DNA from 2 places in the Micromonospora sp. NBRC 107095 genome. Region 1 is predicted to be linked to the other one. Evidence: riboswitches for the same ligand, from Rfam matches in the RefSeq annotation. Region 1 holds a riboswitch; the other holds the start of a gene.

Region 1 (7,533 bases):
CGCGCTGGATCCAGGACCAGCCCTCGCCCATCTTGTGCCAGGCCACCGGCGCGCCCTGGCCGGTGCGCTCGTGCACCTCGCCGAGGGCCCGGAAGGCGCTCTCCTCCCCCACCCGCCACTTGGCGCTCTTGACGAACTGGAACACCCCGACCGGCAGGCCGGCCGTCCAGGCCCGCAACGCCAGCCCGAACGCTGCCGTCGACTTGCCCTTCATCTGTCCGGTGTGGACCATCAGCAGTGGCCGGTGCCGCCGCTGCCGGGTCGTCAACCCGTCAGCAGGCACGGACGTCGGCTGTCCCTGCGGCATCAGCAATCACTCCCTCGCGTCAGCACTCCCGCGATCTTGCGGTTTCTGTCGACCATTTGTGCTCTCACGTCCCTCATGCCGCGACCGGAAGCGCCAGATCGCGGGGGTGGGTGAGGGATTCCAGCGGGGTTCTCGTGGCGTTCAGCTGGGTGGCCAGGCGGGAGGCCAGGTGGAGGCGGACCGGGCCGGTTTCGCAGTCGACGACCACGCACGCGGCACCGATCGCCGTCAGGACCGCTGCCGCCGCTGCCGCCCGGTCGAGCGGACGGGTGCCCGCCGTTGCTCGCCCGTCGGTGACGATGAGGACCAACGGGCGGCGCTTCGGATCGCGCAGGCGCTCCACCCGCAACAGGTCCGCGGCGGCGAACAACCCCTCGGCCAGCGGCGTCCGCCCACCGGTGGGCAACTCGGCCAGCCGGGTCGAGGCGGCCAGCACCGACGAGGTCGCCGGCAGCAGGGTCCGGGCACCGGCACCCCGGAACGCGATCACCGCGACCTTGTCCCTGCGCTGGTACGCGTCGGTGAGCAGGGCGAGTACCGCGTCCTTCACCGTGGTCATCCGCTGCCGGGCGCCCATGGATCCGCTCGCGTCCACCACGAAGAGCACCAGATTGCCCTCGCGCCCCTCGCGAACCGCCTCACGCAGGTCGTCGCGGCGCAGTCGCAGCGGACCGGTGAGCCGACCCCGGGCCGGCTGGTACGGCGCGGCGGCGCGGATCGTGGCCGGCAGGTGCAGCGCGCCGACCCGCCCCGCCGGCACCCGGGCGCCGGTGGTGCGGCCCCGCCCGGTGCGGGCCCGCGACCGCCGGCCCGGCACCCCGTCACCCACGCCGGGCGCGGTCAGCATCCGCGCCCGCAGCCCGCCCCGGGGTACGGCCACCGGCTGCGACTCCCCGCCCCGGGTCAGATCGTCGTCACCGGTCGCCGACTGTCGGCCGTCAGGCGAGCGTGTCTGCCGACCGTCGCCGCTCCGGTCGTCGGCCGGGCTCTGCGGCCAGCCGTCGCCCCGGTCGCCCGTCCGACGCTGCGGCCAGTCGTCGGCACCGTCCGGTGCGTCGTCGCGGGCGTCCGGGCCGGCTCCGTCACGCGCCGCAGGGTGCCCGGCCGACTCGGATTCACCGGCGTCGCCGGTGTCGCCGTGTTGCGGACCGCCGCCACCCGGGGCGCCACGCTCTGGTCCGTTCGGGCCGCCGCCACCGGCCGGGCCACCGTCCTGCGGGCCACCGCCACCAGCCGGACCGCCGCCGTCGGGGCCGTCGTCGTCCGGGTCGTCGGGGTGGGCGTCCTGGGCGCGCTGCAACGCCTCGTCGAGGCGCTTCTCGTCCAGGCCCGGCGTGTCGAACGGATCGCGGCGACGGCGGTGCGGCAGAGCCAGCCGGGCGGCCACCCGGACGTCGTCCATGGTCACCCGGTCCCGGCCGTGCCAGGCGGCGTGCGCCAGGGCAGTGCGGGCGGTCACGATGTCGGCGCGCATCCCGTCCACGTCGAACGCCGCGCACACCTCGGCGATCTGCCGCAACGCGGCGTCCGGGAGTCGTACCCCGGGCAGCCGGCGGCGGGCGGCGGCGACCTGGGCGGCGACCTGGGCGTCCGCGTCGGCCCAGCGGGCGGCGAAGCCGACCGGGTCGGCGTCGGCGGCGAGCCGGCGGCGGACCACCTCGACCCGGATCTCCGGGTCCCGGCTGGCGTTCACCTCCACGGTCAGCCCAAACCGGTCGAGCAGCTGCGGGCGCAGCTCCCCCTCCTCCGGGTTCATCGTGCCCACCAGCAGGAACCGGGCCGCGTGGCTGACCGAGACGCCCTCCCGCTCCACGTGGCTGCGACCCATCGCCGCCGCGTCGAGCAGCAGGTCGACCAGGTGGTCGTGCAGCAGGTTCACCTCGTCGACGTAGAGCACCCCCCGGTGCGCGGCGGCCAGCAGACCCGGCTCGAAGGCGCGGACCCCCTCGCCGATCGCCTTCTCCAGGTCCAACGCGCCAACCACCCGGTCCTCGGCGGCGCCCACCGGCAGCTCGACCAGGCGGGCCGGGCGGGTCTCGGCGGGTGCGTCGCCCGGATGCGGGCCGTCCGGGCAGGCCGGGTCGGGCCCGGCCGGGTCACAACCGAACCGGCAACCGGCCACCTGGCGAACCGGGGGCAGCAGCGCGGCGAGGGCCCGCACGGCGGTGGACTTGGCGGTGCCCTTCTCGCCGCGCACGAGGACCCCGCCGATCGCCGGGGAAACCGCGTTGAGCAGCAACGCCAGTCGCATGTCGGCCATGCCGAGCACCGCACTGAACGGATAAGTCGCCACTGCGCCTCCTTTCGTTCGCGACTGCGGGGCTCGCAAAACCGGCTCACTCCTCGCGCTCACACCCGGTCCTCCAGGTCGCCCTCGCTGGCCAGGTACGTGTCGCGCAGCCGGTCGAGGGTGCTCGGCTCCGGTGCGGCCCACAGCCCCCGGTCGGCGGCCTCCAACAGCCGCTCGGTGATGCCGCGCAGCGCCCACGGATTGGACCGCTCCAGGAACTCCCGGGTGGTGTCGTCGAAGAGGTACGCGGCGGCGAGGTGCTCGTACATCCAGTCGTCGACGACACCGGCGGTGGCGTCGTAGCCGAACAGGTAGTCCACTGTGGCCGCCAGCTCGAAAGCGCCCTTGTAGCCGTGCCGGCGCATCGCGGCGATCCACTTCGGGTTGACCACCCGGGCCCGGAACACCCGCCGGGTCTCCTCGCCCAGCGTGCGGGTGCGCACGTCGTGCGGCATCGCCGAGTCACCCACGTACGCCGCCGGTGACGTGCCGGTGAGGTGGCGGACCACCGCCACCATCCCGCCGTGGTACTGGAAGTAGTCGTCGGAGTCGACGATGTCGTGCTCGCGGGTGTCCTGGTTCTTCACCGCCACCGCGATCCGGGCGAACGAGCGCTCCATGTCGGCGCGCGCCTCCCGCCCGTCCAGGCCCCGGCCGTAGGCGTAGCCGCCCCACACCGCGTACACCTCGGCCAGGTCGGCGTCGCTGCGCCAGGTCCGGGCGTCGATCAAGGGCAACAGCCCCGCGCCGTAGGCGCCGGGCTTGGAGCCGAAGATCCGGGCGGTGGCCCGCCGCTCGTCGCCGTGCTCGGCGAGGTCGGCGGTGACGTGCGCCCGCAGGTAGTTCTCCTCGGCCGGCTCGTCCAGGGCGGCGACCCGCCGGACGGCGTCGTCGAGCAGCGCCACCACGTGCGGGAACGCGTCGCGGAAGAAGCCGGAGATGCGCACGGTGACGTCGACCCGCGGTCGGCCCAGCTCGGCGGTCGGCACCACCTCGACGCCGGTGACCCGCCGGGACCTGTCGTCCCAGACCGGTCGGCAGCCGAGCAGCGCGAGCACCTCGGCGATGTCGTCGCCCTGGGTCCGCATGGCGCTGGTGCCCCACACGGTCAACCCCACCGAGCGGGGGTACGCGCCGGTGTCGGCGAGGTGTCGGGCCAGCAGCGAGTCGGCGAGGGCCACCCCGACGTCCCAGGCGTTGCGGCTGGGGATGGCCTTCGGGTCGACGGAGTAGAAGTTGCGGCCGGTCGGCAGCACGTTGACCAGACCCCGGGTGGGTGAGCCGGACGGGCCGGGCGGCACGAACCTGCCGTCCAGCGCCCCGAGGGTGTTGGTCAGCTCGTCGGTGGTGCGGTCCAGTCGGGGCACCAGCTCGGTGGCGGCGAAGTGCAGCACCGCGGCGACGTCCGGGATCGTGCGGCCGGTCACCTCCGCCACCACGGCGTCGACGGTGTCCACGGCCCAGTCCATGGCCTCCATGCCGACGACGAGCCGCCGGGCGAGGGCTTCGATGAGGTCGATCGCGTCGGCGGCGGTGCCGGCCGGGCCGTCCACGACGTCGGTCAACGCCGCCGGCAGCGCCAGGCGCTGCCCCGGTGTCGCGAGCAGCTCCTGCTCGTCGAGGGAGTACGCGACGGCGAGGGCCTGTCGCAGGCCGGGCAGGGCCCGCGCGCCGCCCCAGATCTGCGGGGCGCGCAGCACCGCGAGCACCAGGTTGACCCGGGGCTCACCGGTGGGCGCGTCGGCGAGGATGTGCAGCCCGTCGCGGATCTGCACGTCCTTGACCTCGCACAGGTACCCGTCGAGGTGCAGCACGAAGTCGTCGAAGTCGTCCGCGTCGGGCATCGCCTCGGCGTGCAGGTCGTGGTGCAGCTCGGCGGCGCGCACCAGGTCCCAGATCTGGGCCCGCACGGTGGGCACCTTCGCCGGGTCGAGGGCCTGCACCGTCGCGTACTCGTCGAGCAGTTGCTCCAGTTTGGCCAGGTCGCCGTAGGTTTCCGCGCGGGCCATCGGCGGCACCAGGTGGTCGACGACCACGGCGTGCGACCGCCGCTTGGCCTGGGTGCCCTCGCCGGGATCGTTGACGATGAACGGGTAGACGAGTGGCAGGTCACCGAGGACCGCGTCGGGCGCGCAGTCGGCGGCCAGGCCGAGGCCCTTGCCGGGCAGCCACTCGCACGTGCCGTGCTTGCCGAGGTGCACCACGGCGTCCGCGCCGAAGCCGCCGTCCGCGACCGGCGCGGTCAACCAGCGGTACGCGGCCAGGTAGTGGTGACTCGGTGGCAGGTCCGGGTCGTGGTAGATGGCGATCGGGTTCTCCCCGAAGCCGCGGGGCGGCTGGATCAACAGGACGACGTTGCCGAAGCGCAGGCCGGCGAGCACGATGTCGCCGCCGTCGGTGTACAGCTCGCCAGGCGGCTCACCCCAGTGTTCAGTGATCCGCTCGCGCAGCTCGGCCGGGACCTTGTCGAACCAGCGCCGGTACGTCTGCCCCGGTATCCGGGCCTCCGCGCCGGCCAACTGCTCGGGGGTGAGCCACTCCACGTCGTGGCCACCGGCGGCGATCAGCGCGTGGATCAGCGCGTCGCCGTCGGCGGGCACCGGGCCGTCGCCCAGGTGGTAGCCGGCGTCCGCGAGCGCGGCGAACAGCCGTACCGCCGACGCCGGGGTGTCCAGGCCGACCGCGTTGCCGACCCGGGAGTGCTTCGTCGGGTACGAGCTGAGCACCACGGCGACGCGCTTGTCGGCGGCCGGCACGTACCGCAGCCGGGCGTGGCGCACCGCGATCCCGGCGACCCGGGCGGCCCGCTCGGGGTCGGCGGCGTAGACCGAGAGCCCGTCGGCGTCGATCTGCTTGAACGAGAACGGGACGGTGACGATCCGGCCGTCGAACTCGGGGATGGCCACCTGCATGGCGGCGTCCAACGGGGACAGCCCGGCGTCGCTGTCGGCCCACTGCGCCCGGGTGCTGGTGAGGCAGAGTGCCTGGATGACCGGCACGTCCAGGGCGGCCAGGGCGCCGACGTCCCAGGCGTCCTCGTCGCCGCCGCCGGAGGCGTCCGCGGCGACCGCACCGCCGGCCGCGAGCACCGTTACCAGCAGCGCGTCACAGCGGGCGAAGAGCCCGAGCGGACCAGCGTCCGCGGTCAGCCCGCGCAGGGAGCCGCAGAAGATCGGCAGCGGGTTGCCGCCGGCCTTGTGGACCGCGTCCGCGAGCACGTCGACGAACTCGGTGTTGCCCGCGAGGGCGTGCGCCCGGTAGAAGACGATCCCCACTGTGGGCTGATCCGGACTGGTGGGGTACTCGCGGTGCACGCCGTACGCCGGGGTGGGTGCGGGCGGGGCGAACCCCTCACCGGTGAGCAGCACCGTGTCGGAGAGGAACCGGGCCAGCTGCCCGAGGTTGTCCGGGCCGCCCTCGACCAGGTACGCCAGCGCCTGGGTGACGACCCCGGCCGGCACCGTGGAGATGGCCATCAGCTCCGCGTCGGGCAGCGCCTCGCCGCCGAGCACGACCGTCGGCACGCCGGTGGCGAGCACCGCGGCGAGGCCGTCCGGCCACGCCTGCCGACCGCCGAGCAGGCGTACGACGACGAGGGCGACCCCGTCGAGCAGGGCGGGCACCTCCTCGACGGTGACCCGCGCGGGGTTCGCCAACCGGTAGTCGGCGCCGCTGGCGCGGGCGGCCAGCAGGTCGGTGTCGGCGGTGGAGAGCAGCAGAATGCGCACGGCACGCTCCGGAAAGTGACGTCGACGCGCTCGCCGAAGCGGGCTGGGCGACGTGGGATGGGCGCGGGGTTCAGCAGGCACCGCGACCCGGGCGGCTCACCGGCGCGGGGCCGACGGCGACGGGTGGCGCGGTGGGGAACTCAGCGGTGAACGGCGCGGGAGCGTGCGGAGGCCGGCGCGTCGGTGCGGCCGGTTCGGGGCGCGGCGGGGCGTCCGCCGCTCAGCTCGCGACGGTGATCGTCGGTCACAGAGACGCCATGCGTCATCGGGTCCTCCTCGGGTGTCCACGCCCTGGGGTACGTTCCGACGGCCGAAGTATCCTGGCTTCCGGATCGACGCTCTCCCCCGGCCTTCCAACCGCAGACACACGGCCGTGACTCACGAGGGGGGATCGCTCCCCGGTGACAGTGGCGGGACCGCGTCGGATTCGCACCGACTTCCTTCACTGCCGTCAGGCCGCGAATGCTGCCACACCCCTGCGCCGCCGGTCAACGCCGGCCCAGCCCCACCAGGCGGACATCACCGATCGAGCCTCGCCGATCGGTGTGAGTGCGGCTCCGCGCCTCGCGATGCCCCAGATCAATGCGCGACGCCCTTTGCTCTGCTGCCCTATGTGCACCAGACACGGGGGGGGTCGCCGGTGCGTACAGGGCAGCAGAGCAAAGGACCGCCGAACACATCCTGGCCTGCGCCGATCGTCCGGCAGGACGGTGCCCGACGGTGTGCTGACCTAGGATCGGCACCGCCACAGCGGCGAACCGCGATCAATGACGGAGATCGATCACCATGGCCGTCCCGCAGTTCCACCACCTGGCCGGCCGTGTCTGGGTCTGTCCGGGCGACCCCGACCCCGAGGCGGTCCAGGCCGGTGTCGCCGTCGTCGCCGACGAGCGCGGCAGTGTGATGATCGACGCCGGGCAGAGCCCCACGCACGCCCGCGCGATCCAGGCCGCGCTCGCCGCGGCCGGGCTGCCACGGCCCCGCTGGCTCGTCTACACCCACCACCACTGGGACCACGTCTGGGGCGCTTGCGCCTGGCCCGGCGTGGAGATCGTCGGACACGAGACGGCAGTGCCGCTGCTACGCGCTGAGGCTGCCCAGCCGTGGAGTCACCACTATCTGGACGCGCGGGTACGCGCCGACCCGCGCCTCGGCCCGAGCTTCCGGGCGCGGGCCCGCGCGATGGATTCCTGGGCGGACTTCACCAT
Region 2 (7,533 bases), on a different contig from region 1:
ACGGCGCCCGGGGCAGCACCGAGCAGGCCGCCTGGTTCCGCGACCACCACGCGGAGCTGCGCGCCGCCGGCGCCGCCCGGGTGTACGGGCTGTCCGCGCAGTCGACCGGCTACCAACGGGAACTCGCGCACCGGCTGCGGCTGCCCTACCCGCTGATCCCCGACCCGAGGCTGACCCTGGCCGCCGCGCTGCGTCTGCCGACCCGTACCGCTGGCGACATGACGCTCTACGAACGGCTGACGTTGATCATCGCCGACGGCGTTGTCGAACACGTCTTCCACCCGATCCAGGACCCGGCGTCGCACCCCCTGCACGTGATGCGGTGGCTCACCAAACGACGCCGGGCCCCCGGATCGGTTGCCGCCTAGAAATCGTCGTCGAAGGCGACGGTGCCGCTCACCCCGACCTGGTACGCCGACACCCGCCGCTCGAAGAAGTTGGACAGCTCCTGCACGTCCTGCAACTCCATGAAACCGAACGGGTTGCTCGACCCGTAGTGCGCCGGGATGCCGAGCTGGGCGAGGCGGCGGTCGGCGACGTGCTGGAGGTACTCCCGCATGTCGGCCAGGGTCAGACCGGGTACGCCGTGACCCAGCAGGTCCTCGGCGAACTGCACCTCACACTCGACGGCCTCGGTGAGCATCTGCCGGACCTGGTCGGCGAGGTCGTCGTCGAACAGGTCCGGCTCCTCGGCGCGGACCGTGTCGACGACGTCGAACGCGAACGCCATGTGCATGGACTCGTCGCGGAACACCCAGTTGGTGCCGGAGGCGAGGCCGTGCAGCAGGCCGCGGGAGCGCAGGAAGTAGACGTAGGCGAACGCGCCGTAGAAGAACAACCCTTCGATGCAGGCGGCGAAGCAGATCAGGTTCAGCAGGAACGTCCGCCGGTCGTCCCGGGTCCGCAACTCCCGCAGGTCGCCCAGCGAGTCGATCCAGCGGAAGCAGAACTCGGCCTTGCGCCGGATCGAGGGGATGTTCTCGATCGCCGCGAAGGCTTCGAAACGTTCGGTCTCGTCGGGAACGTAGGTGTCGAGGAGGTTGAGATAGAACTGGACGTGCACCGCCTCCTCGAACAGCTGCCGGGACAGGTAGAGCCGACCCTCGGGGCTGTTCACGTGCTGGTAGAGGTTGAGCACCAGGTTGTTGGCGACGATCGTGTCGCCGGTGGCGAAGAACGCGACCAGGCGGCTGACCAGGTGCCGCTCGGCCGGTGACAGCTTGTCCAGGTCGGCGAGGTCGGCGTGCAGGTCGACCTCCTCGACGGTCCAGGTGTTGCGGATGGCGTCGCGGAAGCGGTCGAAGAAGTGCGGGTAGCGCATCGGGCGCAGGGTGAGGTCCATCCCGGGGTCGAGCAGCATGTGCGTGGTCCTCGTGTCGATGGTGGCGGCGTCGGTGATGGCGGCGTCGGTGATGGCGTCGGCGGGGCTCACTGGCAGGCCTCGCACGATTCGGGGTTCTCCAGTGAGCAGGCCAGCGCCTCCGCGTCGACGGCGACCGTGACAGCGGCGGGCGCGACAGCGCCGACGGTGGCCTGCTGGATCCGGGTGGCGGGGCGCGAACGCAGGTAGTACGTGGTCTTCAGGCCGGCCTTCCAGGCGTACAGGTACATCGAGGAGAGCTTGCCGATGGTCGGCGCGGCCAGGAACAGGTTCAGCGACTGGGACTGGTCGATGAACGGGGCGCGGGCGGCGGCCAGGTCGATCAGCGCCCGCTGCGGCAGCTCCCAGGCGGTGCGGAACAACTCCCGTACGCCGGCCGGCAGCTCGGCGATGTCCTGCACCGACCCCTCGGCCCGCTTGATCGCCGAACGGATCGGCTCGGTCCACAGACCGCGTGCCTTCAACTCCCGGACCAGAGCGGTGTTGACCTGGAGGAACTCCCCCGACAGGGTCTCGCGCTTGAACAGGTTGGACACCTGCGGCTCGATGCACTCGTAGCATCCGGCGATCGAGGCGATGGTGGCTGTCGGCGCGACCGCCACCAGCAGCGAGTTACGCAGCCCGTACGCCTCGACCCGCTCGCGCAGCGCCTCCCAGCGTGCCGTCTGGGTGCCCTCGACACCCCACAGGTCGGGCTGGAGCTGGCCCCGCGCGGCCCGGGTCTGCGGGTACGCCGGGTGCGCGCCGAAGTCGCGGGCCAGGTCGGCGGAGGTCTCCAGCGCGGTCAGGTACAGCTCCTCGCTGATCCGGGTGGACAGTTCCCGGGCGGCCGGCGAGTCGAACGGCAGCCGCAGTGCGAAGAAGACGTCCTGTAGGCCCATCAGCCCGAGCCCGACCGGCCGCCAGCGGGGGTTGCTCGCCGCCGCCTGCGCGGTCGGGTAGTAGTTGATGTCGATGACCCGGTCGAGGAAGGTCACCGCGGTGCGCACCGTGGCGCGCAGCCTCTCCCAGTCGATGCCGCCGTCGGTGAGGTGGGCGGCGAGGTTCACCGAGCCGAGGTTGCACACGGCGGTCTCGGTGTCGCTGGACACCTCGACGATCTCGGTGCAGAGGTTGGACAGGTGCACCACGTTGCCGTCCTCGGCGGTCTGGTTGCACAGCCGGTTCGACGCGTCCTTGAAGGTCATCCACCCGTTGCCGGTCTGGGCGAGGGTGCGCATCATCGTGCCGTACAGCTCCCGCGCCGGAACCTGCCGCACGTAGCGGCCCTGCGCCTCGGCCTCCCGGTACGCGGCGTCGAACCGATCCCCCCACAGGTCCGGCAGCTCGGGCACCTCGTTCGGGTCGAACAGCGACCACATCTCGTCGGCCTCGACCCGGCGCATGAACTCGTCCGGGATCCAGTTGGCCAGGTTCAGGTTGTGGGTGCGCCGGGCGTCCTCGCCGGTGTTGTCGCGCAGGTGCAGGAACTCCTCGATGTCCGGGTGCCACGGCTCCAGGTAGACGCAGGCCGCGCCCTTGCGCCGGCCGCCCTGGTTGACCGCCGCCACGCTCGCGTCCAGGGTGCGCAGCCACGGCACGATCCCGTTGGACTGCCCGTTGGTGCCCCGGATCAGCGCGCCGCGGGAGCGGACCCGGGAGTACGCGATGCCGATGCCACCGGCGAACTTGGACAGGTTGGCGACCTGGGCGTACCGGGCGTAGATCGAGTCCAACTCGTCGAGCGGGGAGTCGACCAGGTAGCAGGAGGACATCTGGGTGTGCCGGGTCCCGGAGTTGAACAAGGTCGGTGAGCTGGGCAGGTAGGCCAGACTGGACATCAGTCGGTAGAAGCCGACCGCCTCGTCCGGCGTCCGGGACAGACCGCAGGCCACCCGCAGCAGCCAGTACTGCGGGGTCTCCAGCACCAGTCGGCTGGTGGGGTGGCGCAGCAGGTAGCGGTCGTAGACGGTGCGCAGTCCGAAGTACTCGAACCGGCGGTCGCCGTCCGGGTCGACGGCGGCATCGAGGGTCGTGGCGTGTGCGGCGACGAACGCGGCGGTGTCGTCCCCGATCAGCCCTTCGGCGTGGCCGACCCGGATCGCCGCGCTGAACGAGGTGATGCCCTGCCGGCGTACCTCCTTGTCGACGTAGGCGGCCAGCAGCCGCGCGGCGAGGCGGGAGTACTGCGGCTCCTCACCGATCATCTCGGCCGCGGTCTGGATGGAGAGCCGGTCCAGTTCGGCGGTGGTGGCGCCGTCGTAGAGGCCGCTGATGGTGCGGGTGGCCACCCGCATCGGGTCGACGTCGGTCAGATCGTCGGCCCACCGCTCGACCGCCCGGACGATCTTGTTCACGTCCACGGGTTCGGCCGCGCCGTCGCGCTTGCGGACCCGCATCGGCGTCCGCCGCGCGGGCGTGTCGGCGCTGACCGGGACTACCTGGGTGACTGTCACCACTCGCTCCTCGGAGTTCGAGACCTGGTGGCCCGGACGCGAGGAGACAGACACCGACGGACGCCACGCCGGCGCGGCGTGGGATCAGGTGGCGTCAGCCGTCCCACGCGGCCTCGGACCGCCGCGCACCCGGATGCGGGTACGCGGCGCGCTGGCAGGTCTTCGGACTCGCGGGCACGACCGGGCTCGCCGGTCTCCTAGTGGCCGTCGCTTCCCAGGCCGATGGGTGGCCCAGTGCTGATGACGGCGGTCGTTCCCACTCACCGCTGCGGGACAGTCCCGGATTTCCACCGGGTTCCCTGTTGCCTCGACCGCGCCGGATGAGCGGCCGAACCAGCTGCGCTCGACACCATATATAGGGACGCAGCCGTTGTCACACCCCACATGTCGGTCTCGGGCGTGTCGGCGGCCAGCGCGGTGACCACCGTCACCACCCGGGCCGCGCGCGCCGCGCCGGACGACGCCGACACCGGGGGCACGATTCTCCGCGTCGGTGTCGACAATGGTCAGTGGGTCGACACCCCACGCAAACATCATATGTCTGCACGTCCGTAGTGATCGACAACGTTGACGCACCCGAGGAGCCGTCCGTATACTCCCAGTGATCATCTGATCTTTAGCCTAGCCGGGCGAGGAGCGCATGCCGCAGATCACTGCCGTCACCGTCGAGGACGTCCGCTTCCCCACCTCCCTGACCGCTGACGGGTCAGACGCCATGAACAAGGACGGCGACTACTCGGCGGCCTACGTCGTGCTGCACACCGACGGCGTCGACGGCGCGGGCGCGCCGCTCGCGGGGCACGGGCTGACCTTCACCATCGGCCGTGGCAACGACATCGTCGCGGCGGCGGCGGTCCACCAGGCACAGCTTCTCGTGGGCCTGGACGTGGCGACGATGGCGGCGGACATGGGCGCCGTCTACCGCCTCCTGACCTCCGACTCTCAGCTGCGCTGGCTCGGCCCCGAGAAGGGCGTCGTCCACCTGTCGCTGGCGGCCGTGCTGAACGCGTCGTGGGACCTGGCCGCCCGGGTCGCCGACAAGCCACTGTGGCGACTGCTCACCGACATGTCCCCCGAGCAACTCGTCGACATCGCGGACCTGCGCTACCTGTCCGACGCCCTGACCCGGGACGAGGCGCTGGCCATCCTGCGCGCCAAGGAGAGCACGAAGGCCGACCGCCTCGCCGAGCTCGACCGGACCGGCTACCCCGCCTACACCACCTCGGCGGGCTGGCTCGGCTACGGCGACGACAAGCTGCGCCGGCTGTGCCAGGAGGCGGTGGACAGCGGCTACGGCTACGTCAAGCTCAAGGTCGGCGCCAACCTCGACGACGACATCCGCCGCTGCGCGATCGCCCGGGAGATCCTCGGCCCGGACCGCAACCTGATGATCGACGCCAACCAGGTGTGGGATGTCGGCCAGGCCATCGAGTGGGTCACCGCTCTCGCCAAGTTCAAGCCGCTCTGGATCGAGGAGCCGACCAGCCCCGACGACATCCTCGGCCACGCCGCCGTCCGCCGTGCCGTCGCTCCGATCGGCGTGGCCACCGGCGAGCACTGCCACAACCGGGTGATGTTCAAGCAGCTGTTCCAGGCCGAGGCCATCGACTTCTGCCAGTTGGACACCGGCAGGCTGGCCAGCATCAACGAGATCGTCGCCGTGCTGCTGCTCGCCGCGAAGTTCGACATCCCGGTGTGCCCCCACGCCGGCGGAGTCGGGCTGTGCGAGATGGTCCAACACGTCTCGGTGCTCGACTACGTGGCGATCTCGGGGGACCTCACCAACCGGGTCACCGAGTTCGTCGACCACCTGCACGAGCACTTCACCGACCCGTGCATCATCCGCGACACCGGCTCGGGAAGCGGTTACGTCCTGCCCAGCCAACCCGGCTACTCCACCCGGATGCGTCCCGAGTCGGTCACGCTCTACCGGTTTCCCGACGGCCACTACTGGGCCGCGGCGGACCCGACTACCGTGTCATCTCCGGAGGCGTACGTGATCGCGGGTGGACAGGCCACCCCCGTCGGCCGCTAGGGGAAGCATGTCTCGCACAGACGAAGTGGTCAACGGCATCAAACGGATGATCCTCGAAGGGCAGTTCCGGCCCGGTGACCGGCTACCCATCGAGAAGGACCTCGCGGAGTCGCTCGGCGTCTCACGGGGCTCGCTGCGCGAGGGGATGTCGGCGCTGTCGATCCTCGGCATCGTCAACATCCGCCAGGGCGACGGCACCTACGTCACCAACCTCGACGCCCCGCAACTGCTGGCCCCGATGGGTTTCGTGGTCGACTTCCAGGGTCAGGGCGACCCGCGGCACATCCACACCGTCCGGCGACTGTTGGAGTGCGAGGCCGCCCGGTTGGCGGCCACCAGGATCACCGACGAGGCGCTGGCTCAGGCGGGGGACCTGCTCGACGAGGCGGCCCGGCTGGTCGGCCAGTCGCCGCAGGACCACGAGCGAATCATGGAAATCGACATCGCCTTCCACCGGATCATCGCCGTGCACGCCGAGAATCCGGTGCTCGTCGGCCTGATCGAGGCCTTCGCCGGGCGCACCATCCGCAGCCGGCTCTGGCGCAGCCTGCACGAGGAGGGCGCGGACCTGCGGACCCACGACGAACATGTGGCGATCCTGAAGGCCCTCGTGGCGCGCGACCCGGAGCGGGCCCGCACCAGGATGGCCAACCACCTGATCGGCGTGGAGGAGTCGTTGCAGGGGTTGCCCGACGACACCGACGCGGCCATCGAGACGGCCCGCTCGTGACCGTTCACGACTGCACGTCGAGCAACCCCTCGTCGTACAGGGCCGCCCAGAGCTGATCGGGGACGTCGACGTCAGCCCGGCGCAGGGTCTCGGTCACCTGGGCCTCGTCCCGCATGCCGACCACCGTCGACACCACGGCCGGGTGGCGACGGACGAACGCCAGCGCCGCCTGGGGCAACGTGACGCCGTACGCCTGGCAGACCCGCGCTATCCGGCGGGCCTGGTCGATCACCTCCGCCGGCGCCTGCCGGTAGTCGTAGACGGCGTCGGTCGGCGGCATGTCCCGGGCCAGCAACCCGGAGTTGTAGACCCCGGCGACCACCACACCGACGTGGCGGGCCTGCGCGGCAGGCAGCAGGTCGGTCAACGCGCCCTGCTCCAGCAGCGTGTACCGACCGGCGCACATCACCACGTCCACGTCGGTCTCGGCCACGAACCGGGCCAGCATCGCGGACTGGTTCATGCCGGCACCGACGGCACCGATCACGCCCTGCTCGCGCAGCTCCACCAACGCCGGGAGGGCCTCGTACGCGGCCTGCTCCCAGTGCTCGTCCGGATCATGGAGATACACCACGTCGATCCGGTCCAGGCCAGTACGCCGAAGGCTCGCCTCCAGCGAACGGCGCACGCCGTCCCGGCTGAAGTCCCAGACCCGGCGATGATCGGCGGGAACGTCGAAACCCTCCGGGTCCCGTCGGTGCGCCGCCTCCGGTGACGGCACGAGCAGCCGGCCGACCTTCGTCGACACCACGTACTCGTCGCGCGGGCGGGAGCGCAGGGCGGCGCCCAACCGCCGCTCCGACAGCCCCAGCCCGTAGTGCGGCGCGGTGTCGAAGTACCGGATGCCGCCCGCCCAGGCGGTGTCCACAGCGGCGGCGAACTGCTCATCCGACGTCGCCCGGTACAGGTTGCCGCCCTGTGCGGCGCCGAAGCCCAGCGCGCTCAGCCGCGG

Evidence for each region. Region 1 has a riboswitch for cobalamin ahead of cobN (cobaltochelatase subunit CobN). Riboswitches for the same ligand answer to the same signal wherever they lie in the genome.
Region 2: linked by a shared signal. The riboswitch ahead of QSK15_RS30750 (ribonucleoside-diphosphate reductase subunit alpha) and the one ahead of cobN (cobaltochelatase subunit CobN) in region 1 are both predicted to bind cobalamin.

The regions. Positions count from the first base shown of each region.
Region 1 is NZ_BSTU01000005.1:176,986-184,518, forward strand. Features, by position in the region: gene cobO (cob(I)yrinic acid a,c-diamide adenosyltransferase) at 1-307, opposite strand, end outside; gene QSK15_RS23690 (magnesium chelatase subunit D family protein) at 381-2,660, opposite strand; gene cobN (cobaltochelatase subunit CobN) at 2,657-6,325, opposite strand; cobalamin riboswitch at 6,617-6,793, opposite strand; gene QSK15_RS23700 (MBL fold metallo-hydrolase) at 7,112-7,533, shown strand, end outside.
Region 2 is NZ_BSTU01000007.1:536,375-543,907, reverse strand. Features, by position in the region: gene QSK15_RS30760 (MerR family transcriptional regulator) at 1-368, shown strand, start outside; gene QSK15_RS30755 (ribonucleotide-diphosphate reductase subunit beta) at 365-1,360, opposite strand; gene QSK15_RS30750 (ribonucleoside-diphosphate reductase subunit alpha) at 1,429-3,759, opposite strand; cobalamin riboswitch at 3,953-4,169, opposite strand; gene QSK15_RS30745 (enolase C-terminal domain-like protein) at 4,457-5,851, shown strand; gene QSK15_RS30740 (FadR/GntR family transcriptional regulator) at 5,859-6,581, shown strand; gene QSK15_RS30735 (aldo/keto reductase) at 6,586-7,533, opposite strand, start outside.